One region of the Pseudomonas sp. HN2 genome, then DNA from elsewhere that is predicted to be linked to it. Evidence: riboswitches for the same ligand, from Rfam matches in the RefSeq annotation. Region 1 holds a riboswitch; each other region holds the start of a gene.
The links. Region 1 has a riboswitch for cobalamin ahead of cobW (cobalamin biosynthesis protein CobW). Riboswitches for the same ligand answer to the same signal wherever they lie in the genome.

Region 1 (5,929 bases):
AAGGCCCGCAACAGGCTCGACTGCGCGCCCTTGCCGTCACCGCGCGGAATCCGCAGCAACGCCAGTAACGTGTCAATGCGCAAGCGACCGCTCGGCGACTCACCGAAGATGTGCAAGCCATCGCGAATCTGCGATTCCTTCAAATCGCACAGATAAGTGTCCAGACGTGGCAGCCAGATCGCCGCATCGGCATCGCTGTCGAGCGCAGCATCCAGCTGCAATTCGCGGTCGATTTGCGTGTCACGCACCAGTTGCAGAATGTCGCGCTGAAGCTCACGGGCGCGGCGCGGATCGAGCAGTTGCGCCTCGTAATATTCGTCGGCGAGCAACTCCAGATTGCGCAGCGGCCCATAGGTTTCGGCGCGGGTCAGCGGCGGCATCAAATGGTCGATGATCACCGCTTGCGTGCGCCGTTTGGCCTGGGCGCCCTCGCCCGGGTCGTTGACGATAAACGGATAGATATTCGGCAACGGCCCGAGCAGTGCGTCCGGCCAGCAATTCTCTGATAGACCGACGCCTTTGCCCGGCAGCCATTCAAGGTTGCCGTGCTTGCCGACATGGATTACGCCGTGAGCGCCGTAGGTGTTGCGCAACCAGAAATAGAACGCCAGATAGCCGTGCGGCGGCACCAGGTCCGGGTCGTGATACACCGCGCTCGGATCGACCTGATACCCGCGCGCCGGTTGAATGCCGACGAAGGTCAGAGCGAACCGCAGGCCGGCGATCATCAGGCGCCCGTCGCGGCACATCGGATCGTTGTGTGGCGATCCCCACCGCTCGAGCACCGCAGCGCGATTCGCTTCCGGCAGCGCGTTGAACATCGCCAGGTAATCGTCCATCGCCAGGCTTTGCTGGCATGGGCGCAGGTCAAGGCTGTCGAGGTCATTGCTGACCCCGCCGAGCAGTTGCTGAATCAGCTCGGTGCCGCTGTCGGGCAACTCGGCAGTGACCGGATAACCGTGTTCGCGCAGTGCGCGCAGGATGTTCAGCGCCGCTGCCGGCGTATCGAGGCCGACACCGTTGCCGATGCGGCCGTCGCGGGTCGGGTAGTTGGCGAGGATCAGCGCGATGCGTTTCTCGCCGTTGGGCACGCGCGCCAGATCGATCCAGCGCCGCGCCAGTTCGGCGACGAAATCCATGCGCTCGGGCTGGGCGCGGTAGCAGACCACATCGGACTGACTGCGCTCGCTGCGCCAGGCCAGATCCTTGAAGCTGATCGGCCGACTGATGATGCGCCCGTCGAGCTCCGGCAAGGCAATGTGCATCGCCAGATCGCGCGGCCCGAGGCCCTGTTCGCTGTCGCGCCAGCCGGGCTCGTTGTCCTGGGCGCAGATTGCCTGGATCACCGGAATGTTGCGGCGAAACGGGCGCAGATGCGGCGCTTCGGGGCTGGATTGGGCAAAACCGGTGGTGTTGAGAATCACCCCGGCCTCGACCTCATCCAGCCACTCCTCGACCACCGACAGGCAGCCCGGTTCTTTCAGACTGGCCACCGCGATCGGCAGCGGATTGAGCCCGGCCGCCTGCAAACGCTGACAGAACACATCGATGAACGCGGTGTTCGCCGCTTGCAAGTGCGAGCGATAAAACAACAGCGCCGCCACTGGTTGAGCAGGCAGCCACTCGGCTTGCCAGTCGCTCAGGGCAGCGTTGTTTTTCTGTGGGTGATAAATCGCCGTTCGCGGCAGGGTCTGCGGTTCGCTCCACGGGTAATCGCGGGCGAACCATTGATTGCCCAGGCACCGGAAGAAATCCAGCGCATTGCCCAGGCCGCCCTGACGCAGGAATTGCCAGAGGCGATCCCGTGCTTCGGCGCTGACCGTGCTCAAGTCGCTGAGCTCGGGGTCCGGGCGGTCGTCGCCGGGCACCAGAATCAGTTGCACGCCGCGCTCGGACAGTTCGATCAGCCGCTCGACACCATAGCGCCAATAGGCGATGCCGCCGTGCAGCGAGATCAGAATGACCTTGGCGTGGCGCAGCACTTCGTCCACGTACAGATCGACCGACGCGTGATTCTGCACCTGCATCGGGTTGGCCAGACGCAGGCTCGGATAATCCTCCGGCAATTGCTGCGCAGCTTCGGCGAGCAGCGCCAGGCTGGAATCGCCGCTGCACAGGATTACCAGCTCGGCCGGGGTTTGTCCGAGGTCGGCAATGTTGTCATCCGAGACGAATCCGCCGGGCTGGGTCCTGAGCAGGTGCATGAGTTAAACGCTGAGCGCAGCGCGCAATTGCGCTTCGAGCTGCGCAGCATCGAGTTCCTGACCGATCAGCACCAGGCGCGTGACGCGGGCTTCTTCGGCGCCCCACTGGCGGTCGAAATGCTTGTCGAAACGCGTGCCTACGCCCTGGATCAACAGGCGCATCGGCTTGTTCGGAATTGCCGCGAAACCTTTCACGCGCAGGATGCCGTGTTGCACCACCAGTTGCGTCAACGCATCGAGCAGCAGGCTCTCATCAGCTTGCGGCAGTTCGATGGAGATCGAATCGAAGGCGTCATGATCGTGGTCGTCGTCATCACCGTCGTGGTGGTGATCGTGGTGGCTATGGCGGCTGTCGATGTGCTCCTCGGAACCGGCACCGAGGCCGATCAGCACGTCGAGTGGCAGGCGACCGTTGCTGGCTTCGATGATTTTTACTGCTGGCGGCAGTTCTTCGGCGACTTCAGCGCGTACCCGAGCCAGATCTTCCGGGCTGGTCTGATCGACCTTGTTGAGGATGACCAGATCGGCGCTGGCCAGTTGATCGGCGAACAGCTCGTGCAGCGGCGATTCATGGTCGAGATTCGGATCGAGCTTGCGCTGGGCGTCGACCTGATCCGGGAACGCGGCAAAGGTGCCAGCGGCCACGGCCGGGCTGTCGACCACGGTGATCACCGCGTCGACGGTGCAGGCGCTGCGGATTTCCGGCCACTGGAAGGCTTGCACCAACGGCTTGGGCAGGGCCAGGCCGGAGGTTTCGATGAGGATGTGATCGAGGTCACCTCGGCGGGCAACCAGTTCACGCATTACCGGGAAGAACTCTTCCTGCACCGTGCAGCACAGGCAGCCATTGGCCAATTCGTACACCCGGCCGCTGGCCTCTTCTTCGGTGCAGCCGATGGTGCATTGCTTGAGGATTTCCCCGTCGATGCCCAGCTCGCCAAACTCATTGACGATCACCGCGATGCGCCGGCCCTGAGCGTTGTCGAGCATATGGCGCAGCAGCGTGGTTTTGCCCGAACCGAGGAAACCGGTGACGATGGTGACGGGAAGTTTGGCCAGTGTTTTCATCGGTATGCCCTTTGGCAAGCGGCGGGCATACGGGACGAGAACCGGCAGCGCGCGTGCGCGTCGGAAGCATTCGCCACCGGATCACCCCGCCCGGTTGTAGTGAGAATCTGTGACGAGGCAGGTCTCCTGGCTGACGGTGTTCAGGCGCCGGGCCTGGCATTCGTTGCGCCTTCCCGCTGGCTTGAGCCTGCAGTGGCGTGGCAACGAACATCACCGTTCACAGTTGCGGGGGCAGCCGCGGCTTCGACCGCGTTCCCTTCTTAGCTTCGGCAAGTGCCGAAGAACCTCGAAAGCGCAAGGCTACGCATGCCCGGGAGGCGGGTCAACAGCTGCAACGTCGCCGCTATATGAACATGAATCTTTCATATATAAGCCGCGATCAGTTCTCATTTAAAAATTTGTCTGTAAGTTATTTCCTACATATATGGATGCACGCATTAAAACCCAACTCGCGCTAGAGCGTGAATTAGAGCCATTAAACAACCGCATTACATTTCTTTACAAAAACCAAATTGATAATTTGAAACAGGATATGAACTATAAATATTCATACGGACTATGAATCACACCTAAAAGGATTTTCTGCATGCCTGATTTTCGTCAGCGTTCAATCCTGTTTTTTCATAACCAGACTGTAAGCGAGTCAGCAACGTGAGCGCTGGCAATGCATTACGGCAATCAGGCCAAGCCGTATTAAAACAACTTTCCGAATTACTGGGTAATTGCCACTACGCGCACAGTTACGATTATCCATTGGCAGAACTTGCATCGCTCGGTCAGGACGCGTTCCGCGACTTCAATGCGACCTGGGAGCGTTTGTGCGCCGATGCGTACTTAAGCTCGGAGAACGGTAGCCGCGAGCGGCGCATCTGCAAGTTCGAATATCGCCACCGCGAAGGCCAGTGGACGCCGTTGCCCGACTGCCACTTTTTTCAGACCGAAGCGCACAATCCGCTGCTGGGCGGCGTCCAGCGCACTTATCAGCGCAGCGAAGCGACGTTTATCGAGTCCGCAGTATTGCGCTCGTTGCTGGCCGCCGACCTGGCGCTGATGGAGTTGACGGTCGGCCGGCGTGACTGGCTAGTGACCTGCCATCAGTTCCGCATCCTGTGCGATCCAGGCCATAGCGGGCACGCCACGCCCGAGGGCCGGCATCGTGATGGGCATGATTTTGTTTTTCAACACCTGATCAATCGCCAGCATGTCATTGGCGGCGAGAGCCGGATATTCCATGACGATAGCGGCTGTGTGTTCAGCGCAACGCTTACGGATTATCTGGAAACTATCGTGTTGAATGACCGGATACTTATGCACGATGTTTCTCCATTGCAAACATCAGGCATTAATTCCGATCGCGGCAGCCGCGACATGTTGATCATTGACTTCGACCTGGCGGACTACTAATGAATCATTCAAATCATGCACTTCCCATCGCCCTGCCTGGCACCCATGATTTTATTCTGAAGCAGTTCCAGCAAGCCTGTTCGCGGCGAACTTCCACACTGTCGTTGACGGCCAATGAAAACATCCTGTCAGACACTGCGCGCACGCTCGGGCAAAACCGGCACTACGAGCGCTATCTGTTCAACGCCAAGGCCATTGACGGGCAGCGCTACGCCGCCGAATTCAACGGTATGCAGATCGAACACTTTCCTGAAGTCGAGACATTGAAGGCATTGGCGACGCAAGCTGTGCAGGCGATGTTCAACGCGCCATTTGTTGAATATCGCGTACTCTCCGGCGTCCATTGCACCCTGAGCGTATTGGCCGCCCTGACCGAACCGGGGAATACCATTGTGTCGCTGGCGCCCGAGAGCGGCGGCCATTTTGCCACTGGACCACTGGTACGACGAATCGGCAGACACAGCGTTTATTGCAGGCTGACAACAGACGGACAAATCGATCTCGAGCATTTCCAGCAGGTCGTTCAGTCACTCGCTGCGCCCCCCTCGGCGGTGCTGATCGATCATGGCCTGACCATCCGCGCCATCGCCATCAGACCGTTGCGCGCATTGCTCGACCACTGCGGCCTCGAGCGAACCCTGATTCTCTATGACGCCTCGCACACTTTGGGACTGATCGCAGGTCAGGCATTCCCGAATCCGCTCGACGACGGTGCCGACATCCTGCAAGGCAACACCCACAAATCCATGGCCGGTCCGCACCGGGCGCTGATCGTCACCCGCCGCGCCGACCTGGCCCGGTCGATCGAGCAGACGCTCAGCGGCGGCCTGGTGTCGTCGCCCAATCTGCCCGGTTTGCTGCAACTGTTCGTCACCCTCATGGAAACCGAGTGTTTCGGCCAGGCCTACGCTCGACGCATGTGCGCCAATAGCCAGCAACTGCACGACGCGCTGGTCGACATTCCAGGCTGGAAACTGCACCCCACCGACACGCACTTGCTGCTGCTGGAAGGCGAACAGGCGAGGCGCGCGGCGCAGCAGCTCAACGAGCTGGGCATCCGGGTCAACAACAAACAAGTGAACGGTCGGGATTGCCTGCGCTTCGGACTTCAGGAAATCACCCGCCTGGGCATCACCACAGAGGATCTAGAGGCGTTGGCGCAGATTATCCGTAACGTCCTCAATGGCGGTGCAAACGGCGTCGACCGGATCCGTTTGGCGCATATTTGCCAGCGCCTGAACCAGGTTCACTAC
Region 2 (5,929 bases), 1.0 Mb from region 1:
TTGTCGAGGAAACCGGTCAGCACATCCACCGGTTGACCGGTCGGCTTGCCGCCAGTGAACGGTACGAAAATCACTTTGTAGCCGCTGTGCGGTTTGCGGTTCCACGAGCCATGCTGGCCAATGAACGCGCCTTCCTTGAATTGCGCCGGCAGGCTGTTGCCCTCGGCGAAGGTCAGGCCCAGCGAAGCGGTGTGCGGGCCGACGGCGTAATCCGGGGCGATGGCCTTGGCCACCAGATCGAGGTTCTGCGGTTTGACCCGAACATCGACGTGCTGGCCGTAATAGCTGAACGGCCAGCCATAGAAACCGCCGTCCTTGACCGAGGTGATGTAGTCCGGCACCAGGTCGCTGCCGATTTCGTCACGCTCGTTGACCGCCGTCCACAGCGCGCCGCTGGTGGGTTCCCAAGCGAGGCCGTTGGGGTTGCGGATGCCCGAGGCGAAGATCCGGTGATTGCCGGTTGCGCGGTCGACTTCCCAGATCGCCGCGCGGCCTTCTTCCTGATCCAGACCGTTTTCGCCGACGTTGCTGTTCGAGCCGACCGTGACGTACAACTTGTTGCCGTCCTTGCTCGCAATAACGTTTTTGGTCCAGTGGTGATTCAGCGTGCCACCCGGCAGATCGACGACTTTGATCGGTTGGGTTTTGATCTCGGTGGCGCCCGGCTCGTAGTTGAAGCGCAGCAGGCGATCGGTGTCGGCCACATACAGGTCGTTGCCGACCAGCGTCATGCCAAACGGCGAGTTGAGGTTTTGCAGAAACACCGTGCGGGTTTCTGCGACGCCATCGTGGTCGGCATCACGCAGCAGGGTGATGCGGTTCGGGCTCGGCACGCCAGCGCCGGCCTTGCCCATGACTTTCTTCATGACCCAGCCGCGAATGCCTTTGCTGTCATCGGGTTTGGGCGGCGCGTTGGTTTCCGCCACCAGCACATCGCCGTTGGGCAGCACATACAGCCAGCGCGGGTGATCGAGGCCTTCGGCAAACGCGGCGACCTGAGTGCCGGCCGCTGCGGTCGGTTTCGCACCTTCCGGCCAGCCCACCGCCGGGGCGATGTTCACTGTCGGGATCAGCGTCTTGTTCGGTTCGGGCAGTTTCGGTGACGGGCCGGTGCCATCGGAGACTTGCAGGCTGGAGGTTTCACCGCAGGCGGCGAGCCCGCCGGCGACGGCGATGATAAGAGCGAGTTGGGCCTTGCGCATTGCTGATCTTCCCTATGAATGCATTCCTAATCATAGAGGAGGGCGCAGGCCCGATGGTTCAACTGCTCAGCCGCGGGCTTCCTTGAACAGCACGGCGATGCCTGGATGATAGTTGCCCGCTTCGCTGTGCAATTTGCGATAGGCGTAAGGGAAATACCAGGCTACGGCGCAGGTGTGCTCTTTTTGCAAGTCGTCGACCATGTCCTGCAGCTCTTCGGGGCTGGCGCTGTGCTGGGCTTTTTGCGGGGCGACGAAGAGGCAGCCGAGCTTCAGGTCGCTGGCGTAGCTGATGCGCCTGGCATCCACGGTGATGTCGAGCAGCGCCTGGGTCAGGTTGAGGTTGTTGACCCGTGGCCAGCGTTGCGTGGCCTGAATGTACGCGCGGTCTTCGCTGCCGGCAATCAGCAGATCGGCGCGGGCATTGCGCTCGCCTTCTTCGCTCTGTTTACGCGTGGCCGTGTCGTTTAGCGTGACCATTTCAGCCATCCACGCCGCCGCTGAAAGCAAGCCGAGGTTGGCTTTTTCGTCGTGCCAGTACGGCGCGTCATTGTCGCCGCGCACGCTGTTGTAGCGATCGATACAGTCAAGCCAGCGTTCCAGCACCGGGCGCAGAAATTCCAGGCGCGGGTTGCTGATGATCATGCCTTGCATCGTCGTCATCCTTATTGTTGTGGTGAGATTGTCGAGAAAAGCATGGCTCTTTGATATCACTTGTCACAGTCTGGCACAATATTGCCGCTGCACAATGGATCAGCGGCAGTTATTCGCGCGCAAAGCGCCTCTTCAATTGACGCTCCACCCCCAACCCTCTAACCTTCGCCGCTTGTTTCAGGTGCTCTGTGGCCCAGTGTCGACAGAGTGAAACAGGGAAGCCGGTGAGCGTGGACTTCAAGCGAAGCCACGACGATCCCGGCGCTGCCCCCGCAACGGTAAATGAGTGAAGATTGCGTGAAATGCCACTGCTCAAAGCGGGAAGGCGCGCAGTCCGGCGAAACGCCGCTCATGAGCCCGGAGACCGGCCTGATCCATCTCAGCGGCATCACGGTGGGCGATGCCAGGCTTTTTGCCGTCTATTCTTGTGCCTGCCCGCCGTTATCCAGCCTCAACGGAGAGCTCCCCATGACTGATTCCCCCGACCGCGACGAGCGCCATCTGGCGCGCATGCAGCGCAAGAAAGCCGTGATCGACGAACGCATCGCCAATTCGCCCGACGAGTGCGGCCTGGTGCTGGTGCTGACCGGCAATGGCAAAGGCAAGAGCAGTTCGGCGTTCGGCATGCTCGCCCGTGCCATGGGCCACGGCATGCAGTGCGGCGTGGTGCAGTTCATCAAAGGCCGCAACAGCACCGGCGAGGAATTGTTCTTCCGCCGCTTCCCCGAGCAGGTGCGTTTTCACGTCATGGGTGAAGGCTTCACTTGGGAAACCCAGGATCGCCAGCGCGATATCGCCGCTGCGACTGCGGCCTGGGACGTCTCCCGCGAATTGTTGCGTGATCCGTCGATCGGTCTGGTGGTGCTCGACGAGTTGAACATCGCCCTCAAGCACGGCTACCTCGACCTCGATCAGGTGCTCAGCGATTTGCAGGCGCGCCCGCCGATGCAACATGTGGTCGTCACCGGTCGCGGCGCCAAGCCGGAAATGATCGAGATGGGCGACACGGTCACCGAAATGGGCATGCTCAAGCACGCTTTCCAGGCCGGGATCAAAGCGCAGAAAGGCGTCGAACTTTGAAGCAACCACGTCACTGCCCGGCGGTGCTCATCGCCGCGCCGGCCTCCGGTCAGGGCAAGACCACCGTCACCGCCGCGCTCGCCCGTTTGCATCGCAACCAGGGGCGCAAGGTGCGCGTGTTCAAATGCGGCCCGGACTTTCTCGACCCGATGATTCTCGAGCGCGCCAGCGGTGCGCCGGTGTATCAATTGGACATGTGGATGGTCGGCGAGCAGGAAAGTCGCCGGCTGTTGTGGGAAGCCGCCGCCGAGGCTGATCTGATTCTGATCGAGGGCGTGATGGGCCTGTTCGACGGCACGCCGTCCAGTGCTGATCTGGCGCGGCACTTCGGCGTGCCGGTGCTTGGCGTGATCGACGGCACTGCCATGGCGCAGACCTTCGGCGCTTTGGCGCTGGGCCTGGCGAAGTATCAGCCGGACTTGCCCTTTGCCGGTGTGCTGGCCAACCGCGTCGGCACCTTGCGCCACGCGCAATTGCTCGAAGGCAGCCTCACCGAAGGTCTGCGCTGGTACGGCGCGTTGTCCCGCGAGACCGGTATCGAATTGCCAAGTCGTCACCTCGGCCTGGTCCAGGCCAGCGAATTGAATGATCTGGATCTGCGCCTCGATGCGGCCGCCGATGCACTGGCCAGCAGCTGCGAAGTCGCGCTGCCACCGGCCGTGGAATTCGCCGCGCCTGACGTTATCGCTGCCGAGCCTCTATTAAAGGGTGTGCGCATCGCCGTCGCCCGCGACGAAGCTTTCGCCTTCACCTATGGTGCCAGCCTCGATCTGCTGCGGGCGATGGGTGCCGAGCTGCAGTTCTTCTCGCCGATCCGCGACACGCAATTGCCCGCCGCCGACAGCCTGTATCTGCCGGGCGGTTATCCGGAGTTGCACCACGTCGCGCTGGCGCAAAACACCTCAATGCTTGCAGCCATCCGCGCGCACCATGCGGCGGGCAAACCGTTGCTCGCCGAATGCGGCGGGATGCTTTATCTGCTTGATTCGCTGACTGACGTGGAAGGCACCCGCGCTGAACTGGTCGGTTTGCTCAAGGGCGATGCGGTGATGCAGAAGCGTCTCGCGGCGCTGGCGTTGCAGGCGGTTGAATTGCCGGAAGGTTCTTTGCGTGGGCATACCTATCATCATTCGCTGACCACCACCGAGCTGACGCCGATTGCCCGTGGACTTAGCCCGAATGGCGGGCGCGGGGCCGAGGCGGTTTATCGTGAGGGGCGGATGACGGCTTCTTATGTGCACTTTTATTTTCCGTCGAATCCGACTGCGATGGCCGCATTGTTTGCGCCAGATCGTGAGGTCGCCTTCGCGAGCAGGCTCGCTCCCACATTGAATGGTGAGCTTCCTGAAGAAATGAGATCCCCTGTGGGAGCGAGCTTGCTCGCGAAAGGGCCATGACCGACAACATATTCTCCGAAGCCGAACGCGCTGCGGTCTACAAGGCCATCGCCGAACGCCGCGACATGCGCCACTTCACCGGTGGCAGCGTCGAGCCGCAACTGCTGCGACGTTTGTTGGAAGCCGCCCACCAAGCCCCAAGCGTCGGCCTGATGCAGCCCTGGCGCTTCATTCGTATCAGCGATCGCGCTCTGCGCGGGCAGATCCGCGATCTGGTGGAAGCAGAACGCATCCGCACCGCCGAAGCCCTCGGCGAGCGCAGCGATGAGTTCATGCAGCTCAAGGTCGAAGGCATCAACGATTGCGCCGAAGTGCTGGTCGCGGCACTGATGGACGATCGCGATAAACACATCTTCGGTCGGCGCACGTTGCCGGAAATGGACATGGCCTCGTTGTCCTGCGCGATCCAGAATCTGTGGCTGGCGTCCCGTGCCGAAGGCCTGGGCATGGGCTGGGTCTCGCTGTTCGAGCCGCAGGCCCTGGCGGACTTACTCAAGTTGCCGGCCGGTGCCAAGCCGCTGGCGGTGCTGTGTCTGGGCCCGGTGAAGGAATTCTATCCAGCGCCGATGCTGGTGCTCGAAGGCTGGGCGCAGGCGCGGCCGCTGAACGAGTTGCTGTATGAAAATTATTGGGGAGTGAGTCAATGAGTGTGGCGTTGCTGAGTGTCGCTGCGGTAGCGCTGGATGCGCTGCTCGGTGAACCGAAACGCTGGCATCCGCTGGTGGCGTTCGGCAATTTCGCCGGGCGCATCGAGCAACGCTTCAACGCCGGCGGTCGTGGCTGGCGCAGCCATGGCGTGACCGCGTGGGTCCTCGCGGTGCTGCCGCTGACCTTGCTTGCCACGGCATTTTCCTGGGCGCCCTACGTGGGCTGGATTGTCGAGATTCTCGCGCTGTATTGCGCCCTGGGCATGCGCAGCCTCGGCGAGCATGTCGCGCCGGTCGCGGCGGCGTTGCGCGCTGATGATCTGGGCGAGGCGCGCAAGCGTGTCGGTTATCTGGTCAGCCGTCAGACCGATGAACTCGACAGCACTGCCGTAGCCCGCGCCGCCACGGAGTCAGTGCTGGAAAACGGCAGCGATGCGGTGTTCGCTGCGCTGTTCTGGTTTGTCGTCGCCGGCGCACCGGGCGTGGTCCTGTATCGCTTGAGCAATACCCTCGATGCGATGTGGGGTTATCGCAACGAACGCTTCGAGCGTTTCGGCTGGGCGGCGGCGAAGATCGACGACGTGTTGAACTACATTCCTGCGCGTCTGGTGGCGTTGACCTACGCGCTGCTCGGCAAAACCCGACTCGCGCTCAAATGCTGGCGCACCCAGGCGCCGCAGTGGGATAGCCCCAACGCCGGCCCGGTGATGGCGGCAGGTGCCGGTGCGCTGGGCGTCGAACTGGGTGGCCCGGCGATTTATCACGGCGAACTGCACGAGCGCCCGCAACTGGGCGAGGGCGCCCCGGCGGACGCCGACTCCATCGACCGTGGCTGGCAATTGGTCCAGCGCGGCGTATGGTTATGGCTGCTGATGCTTTGCCTGGGGGCGGAATTTTATGCTTGAGCACGGTGGCCGGCTGCGCAAGGCTGCACTCGATTACGGAATTGCCG
Region 3 (5,929 bases), 720 kb from region 1:
GTTTCCGCAAACGGCGGCGATTCGTCTGGCGCGTCAGGCCTACAAGCAGGGCAAGCTCAGCGCGGCGGATTACACCGACGCCATGCACAGCGAAATTCGCCACGCGGTGGAGATTCAGGAGCGCCTCGGGCTGGATGTGCTGGTGCACGGTGAAGCCGAGCGTAACGATATGGTCGAGTATTTCGCCGAACAACTCGATGGCTACGCTTACACTCGCTTCGGCTGGGTGCAGAGCTACGGTTCGCGTTGCGTGAAACCGGCGGTGATTTTCGGCGACCTGAGCCGCCCGCGAGCAATGACGGTCGAGTGGATCCGCTACGCCCAGAGTCTGACCGACAAAGTCATGAAAGGCATGCTGACCGGTCCGGTGACCATGCTCATGTGGTCGTTCCCGCGCGAAGATGTCAGCCGTGAGGTCCAGGCACGACAACTGGCGCTGGCGATCCGTGACGAGGTGAATGATCTGGAAGCGGCGGGAATCAAAATCGTCCAGATCGACGAAGCGGCGTTCCGTGAAGGCTTGCCGTTACGCCGGGCGCAGTGGCCGGCGTATCTGCACTGGGCGAGCGAAGCGTTCCGCCTGTGCGCCTCCGGGGTGCGCGACGAGACGCAGATTCATACGCACATGTGCTACAGCGAGTTCAACGATGTGATCGAGTCGATCGCGGCGATGGACGCCGATGTCATCACCATCGAAACCTCGCGTTCGGACATGGAACTGCTCGAAGCGTTTGAAGCGTTCGCCTACCCGAACGACATCGGCCCGGGCGTCTACGACATTCACTCGCCACGCATTCCCGAAGTGGCGGAGATGGTCGGGCTGCTGCGCAAAGCTGCCCGGCGCATTCCGGCTGAGCGCCTGTGGGTCAACCCGGATTGCGGCTTGAAAACCCGTGCCTGGCCAGAAACCGAAGCGGCGTTGGTGCACATGGTCAGCGCCGCGCGGCAACTGCGCAGAGAGTGGGCATAGTAGCCAACGCAGTCCCCTGTAGGAGTGAGCCTGCTCGCGATAGCGGAGTGTCATTCAACACATAAGCGACTGACCCACCGCTATCGCGAGCAGGCTCACTCCTACAGGGGGTGTGATTCCGGATGGCACGGCAGGCTCGCAATTGTTACCGTGACCCACCGCAACCCAGGTACCTCCCGCACCCATGGACCCCCAGCCAGTCATTCAAGCCGCCTCTGAAGCCGACATCCCGGCCATCCTCGATTTCACCCTCAAGGCCCGCGCCGAGCTGTTTCCCAAACTCAGCGCCTCCGGCACGCCTGACGATCTGGCGCGTTTCGCCGAGGTTTATCTGCATGGCGCAGGCTGCTTTCTGATCGCTCGTCATGCAGGGCAGATCGTCGCCTCGATCGGCTATCTGCCGTATGACCGACGCTTCCCGCAACTGGTGTACCCCGGCCTGAAAGTGGTGGAAGTCGTGCGCCTGTTCGTCCTGCCTTCGCAGCGCCGATCAGGACTCGCTGGTGCGCTGTATCGGGCGTTGAAGGAACACGCGCTAGCCAACGGCGTGGAGCTGATCTACCTGCACACCCATCCGTTTCTGCCGGGCGCCATCGAGTTCTGGCAGCGCAAGGGTTTTGCCATTGCTCAGGTCGACAAGGACCCGGTCTGGCAGACCACGCACATGCAATCGTTCATGAATGAAAACGCAATATCTGCGCGCCATCGAACGGATCCGTCAGGTAGTGCGCCCTGACCCCGAAGGTCGTCTGTAAGCGCTCCGGCGTCAGCACGTGCAGCGGTTCGCCGAGCGCCACCAGCCGCCCGCGTTCCAGCACCGCCAGGCGATCGCATTTAAGCGCCTGATTGAGATCGTGCAGGGCGATCAGCGTAGTCACCGGCAGAGTGCGCACCACTTGCAGAATGCTCAATTGATGCTGGATGTCGAGGTGGTTGGCCGGCTCGTCGAGCAGCAGAATCTGCGGGCGCTGCGCCAAGGCGCGAGCGATGTGCACGCGCTGGCGTTCACCGCCGGAGAGGCTGCGCCAGAGGCGGTTGCGCAGGTGCACGGCGTCAACGTCGACCAGCGCTTGCTCGACGATGGCGGCATCGGCCGGCGACCACGGTTGCAGCGCCGACAACCATGGCGTGCGCCCCAGCGCGACGGCGTCGAACACGCGAATGCCATCGTCGGTATCGGCCTGCTGTTCAACCACGGCGAGCGTTTGCGCGATGCTGCGCCGGGACAACTTGCAAAGCGCCTGGCCGTCGAGCCGCACTTGGCCTGTGCTCGGTTCACGCAGGCCGGCGAGCAGTTTCAGCAATGTGGATTTGCCGGAGCCGTTCGGGCCAACGATACCGAGGGTTTCACCACGCTGAACATCGAGACTGACACCGTGGAGCAACTCGGCACCACGCACCTTGAAGCCCACACTCGCACAACTCAGAACCGGGTTCATCGCGCCGATCTCCGACCCACCAGAATCAGCGCGAACACCGGTGCGCCCACCAGCGCGGTGATCACGCCGACCGGAATCACCTGACCCTTGATCAGGGTGCGTGACAGCACATCGGCGGCAATCAGAAACACCGCACCGCCCAGCGCACTGGCCGGCAGCAGACGCGCATGACCGGTGCCGAGCAACAACCGCGCGGCATGGGGAATCACCAGACCGACAAAGCCGATCGAGCCGACAATCGACACCATCACCGCCGTTACCAGCGCGGCGCAGCCAATCAATAGAATCTGCACACGTCGTACTGGAATGCCGAGAGACGCCGCCGAATCCGCGCCAAAGGTGAACGCATCCAGCGCCCGGCGATGCCACAGACAAACAACCAACCCCAACACAGCCACCGGCACTGCCAGCCACACCGACGGCCAGCGCACGCCGCCGAGATTGCCGAGCAGCCAGAACATGATCCCGCGCGCCTGTTCGGAGCTGGCCGAGCGGGTGATCAGAAAAGCCGTGAGGGCGTTGAACAGCTGCGAGCCGGCAATCCCGGCAAGAATGATCTGTCCGGTGCCGCTGGCCGAGCCGCTGACCCGTGCCAACAGAATCACCAGCACGAACGCGGTCACCGCACCGGCGAAGGCACCGGCCGACAGCGAGATCGCTCCGGCGCCGACGCCGAGCAGGGCGACCATCACCGCGCCGGTCGAGGCACCTGCGGAAATCCCCAGTAGATACGGATCGGCCAACGGATTGCGCAGCAGCGATTGCAGGATCACCCCGCATGTCGCCAGGCCGGCACCGCAGGCCGCCGCGACCAGCGCGCGGGTCAGGCGATAGTTCCAGACGATGCCTTCGTCGATCGGGTCGAGCACATAACCGGCGCCCCACAGCTTGTTCGCCAGCACTTGCAGCACCACGCTCGGCTCGATGGAGGTCTCACCAATGGCCACACCGCCGATCAGCGCGACCGACAGCGTCAACAGAACCAGCAGGGCACGGATCACGCGACTGCTCATTGCGACAGGTCGTAGCCGTTGATGGCGGTGGCCAGTTGTGCGAGGCCATCGAAGGTGCGCAGGCTGGCCTGCATGGCCATGGCGTCGAGGACGATGATGCGGTTGTGCTTGACCGCGTCCATGTTGCGCGTCACCGGATCACTGCGCAGGAAGGCGAGCTTCTTCTGGTAGTCGTCAGCCGGGAAACGCCGGCGATCCATGCGCGCGATGACCAGAAACGTCGGATTGGCCTTGGCGATGGTTTCCCAGCCGACGGTCGGCCATTCTTCATCCGACTCGACGATGTTGCGCACGCCGAGGGTGCTGAGCATGAAATCGGGCACACCTTTGTGCCCGGCCACGAACGGCTCGATGTCCATCTCGGCGCTGGAGAACCACACCAGGGCGCTGACGTCTTTGCCCTGCTGGTTTTTCGCGGTGGCGATCGATTGTGCGAGGCTGGCTTTGAGCTGCTCATTGAGCTGTTCGCCACGCGCCTGCACGTCGAAAATCGCCGCCAGTTGGCTCACGCCTTTGTAGACGCTGTCGATGCGAAACGGCGCCAGCCGCGTGCCGTCCGCACCGACGAGGTTGTCCTTGGCTTCGCAATCGGAGGGCAGCAGGTAGGTCGGAATCTTCAGCTCGTGAAACTGCTCGCGGGTGCCGACCGCGCCTTGCGGGCCGACCATCCATTCCAGCTCGACGGCGACCAGTTCCGGGCGTTTGCCGATCACCGCTTCGAAACTCGGCTCGTTATCGGCGAGGCGCTCGATCCTGTCGTTCTGCGCTTTGTATGTGCCCAGCACGTCGTTGAACCACAGCGAAGTGCCGACAACCTTGTCGCCCAGGCCCAAGGCATAGAGCATTTCGGTGCCGGCCTGGCCGATGGTCACCGTGCGTGCGGGCGCGTGCTGGAAAGTAAGGCTGCTGCCGCAGTTTTCCACGGTCAGCGGATAGGCAGTCGGCGCCGCTTGCGCCAGGGCGCAGAGGCTCAGAGAGGTGAGCAGGGTGGCAACGCGGGGCAGCAGCATGGGGCAGTCTCCAGGGGGAACCGTACGGGAGCGGGCGGGTACGGTCTGGAAACACACCTCGGGCGCGGTCGTGGAAACTGCGCTAGGCCGGCATGGTGAAAAAGCGCACGGCACGATGTCCTTCCCGGACACCCCGCCGGTTAGTCAGTCACTGTGCCGGCAGGTCTCCTGACTGATGCGTCATCGCCATGCTCCGGCCTTCCCGGGGATTACCCAGTGGCAGTCGAGGAGCAGGCTCGGCACCTACAGTTGCGGGGGCAGTTCCGATTGATGCTGTGCAAGCATTTCGGATTCCCTATTAATTCCGTGTGGAAACCGGCGCGGGCATGGTAGTCGATCAGGCCGGTGAAGGGGAGCCGAATCTGCTGTGTTTCCATGCCGGAGCGTTTGCAATCCGTGGCAATGTTTGGCTAGTATACGAAACATATACATATCGTAGTGGATTCATATATGGGCATCGTAAAGATTTCAGAGGACATGCACGAAAATCTGCGCATCTCCAGCAACGCACTCAGCCGCTCGATCAACGCGCAGGCCGAGCACTGGATGCGCATCGGCATGCTCGCCGAGCTGCACCCCAACCTCGACCACAGCGCCATTTGCCGCCTGCTGATCCGCGCCGAACAGAACGGCGGACTGGATCTGCACCAACTGACACAGGAAGCCGTCAGCGCATGAGAAACCAGATCAGGATCAACACACCCGCCGACATCGAAAAATCCCGCGCCGCCGGCAAACTGGCTGCCGAGGTGCTGGCGATGCTGGTGCCGCATGTGAAGGCCGGCGTGACCACCGATGAGCTCGACCGGTTGTGCAACGACTACATCGTCAATGTGCAGAAAGCCGTGCCGGCCAATGTCGGTTATCACGGTTTCCCGAAAACCGTCTGTGCATCGGTCAACGATGTGGTGTGTCACGGGATTCCGTCGGGCACGCCGTTGAAGGACGGCGACATCGTCAACCTCGACATCGCCGTGATCAAGGACGGCTGGTTCGGTGATACCAGCCGCATGTACGTGGTGGGTGAGGCGACCGCCGAAGCGCAGCACCTGATCAAGACCACCTACGAGGCCATGTGCGCAGGCATTCGCGCAGTCAAACCGGGCGCGACGCTGGGCGATATCGGCCATGCGATCCAGCGCCTGGCGGAGGCGGAGGGCTTCAGCGTGGTCCGCGAGTATTGCGGTCACGGCATCGGCAAGATCTATCACGATGAGCCGCAGATCCTGCATTACGGTTTTCCCGGTCAGGGTCTGAAGCTCAAGGCCGGGATGATCTTCACCGTGGAACCGATGCTCAATGCCGGCAAGCGCCATGTGAAGAACATGCCGGACGGCTGGACCGTGCTGACCAAGGACGGCTCGTTGTCGGCGCAGTGGGAGCATATGGTCGCGGTGACAGAGACCGGATTCGAAGTGCTGACGGCGTGGCCGGATGAGATTGAAGGGTACCGGGCCATTGGCTGAGACCGCGTCGCCTGCTTGCCCTCACCCTAGC

Region 2: another riboswitch for cobalamin. It lies ahead of cobO (cob(I)yrinic acid a,c-diamide adenosyltransferase); the one in region 1 lies ahead of cobW (cobalamin biosynthesis protein CobW).
Region 3: another riboswitch for cobalamin. It lies ahead of LIS66_RS15185 (ABC transporter substrate-binding protein); the one in region 1 lies ahead of cobW (cobalamin biosynthesis protein CobW).

What each region holds. Positions count from the first base shown of each region.
Region 1 is NZ_CP085885.1:2,800,405-2,806,333, reverse strand. It holds gene cobN (cobaltochelatase subunit CobN) at 1-2,204, opposite strand, end outside; gene cobW (cobalamin biosynthesis protein CobW) at 2,208-3,272, opposite strand; cobalamin riboswitch at 3,371-3,576, opposite strand; gene LIS66_RS12255 (2OG-Fe dioxygenase family protein) at 3,924-4,676, shown strand; gene LIS66_RS12250 (hypothetical protein) at 4,676-5,929, shown strand, end outside.
Region 2 is NZ_CP085885.1:1,803,982-1,809,910, forward strand. It holds gene LIS66_RS07965 (PQQ-dependent sugar dehydrogenase) at 1-1,202, opposite strand, end outside; gene LIS66_RS07970 (hypothetical protein) at 1,269-1,853, opposite strand; cobalamin riboswitch at 2,016-2,241, shown strand; gene cobO (cob(I)yrinic acid a,c-diamide adenosyltransferase) at 2,322-2,933, shown strand; gene LIS66_RS07980 (cobyrinate a,c-diamide synthase) at 2,930-4,330, shown strand; gene bluB (5,6-dimethylbenzimidazole synthase) at 4,327-4,977, shown strand; gene cbiB (adenosylcobinamide-phosphate synthase CbiB) at 4,974-5,882, shown strand; gene cobD (threonine-phosphate decarboxylase CobD) at 5,875-5,929, shown strand, end outside.
Region 3 is NZ_CP085885.1:3,517,634-3,523,562, reverse strand. It holds gene metE (5-methyltetrahydropteroyltriglutamate--homocysteine S-methyltransferase) at 1-970, shown strand, start outside; gene LIS66_RS15200 (GNAT family N-acetyltransferase) at 1,155-1,706, shown strand; gene LIS66_RS15195 (ABC transporter ATP-binding protein) at 1,645-2,409, opposite strand; gene LIS66_RS15190 (FecCD family ABC transporter permease) at 2,406-3,422, opposite strand; gene LIS66_RS15185 (ABC transporter substrate-binding protein) at 3,419-4,432, opposite strand; cobalamin riboswitch at 4,573-4,767, opposite strand; gene LIS66_RS15180 (ParD-like family protein) at 4,883-5,110, shown strand; gene map (type I methionyl aminopeptidase) at 5,107-5,898, shown strand.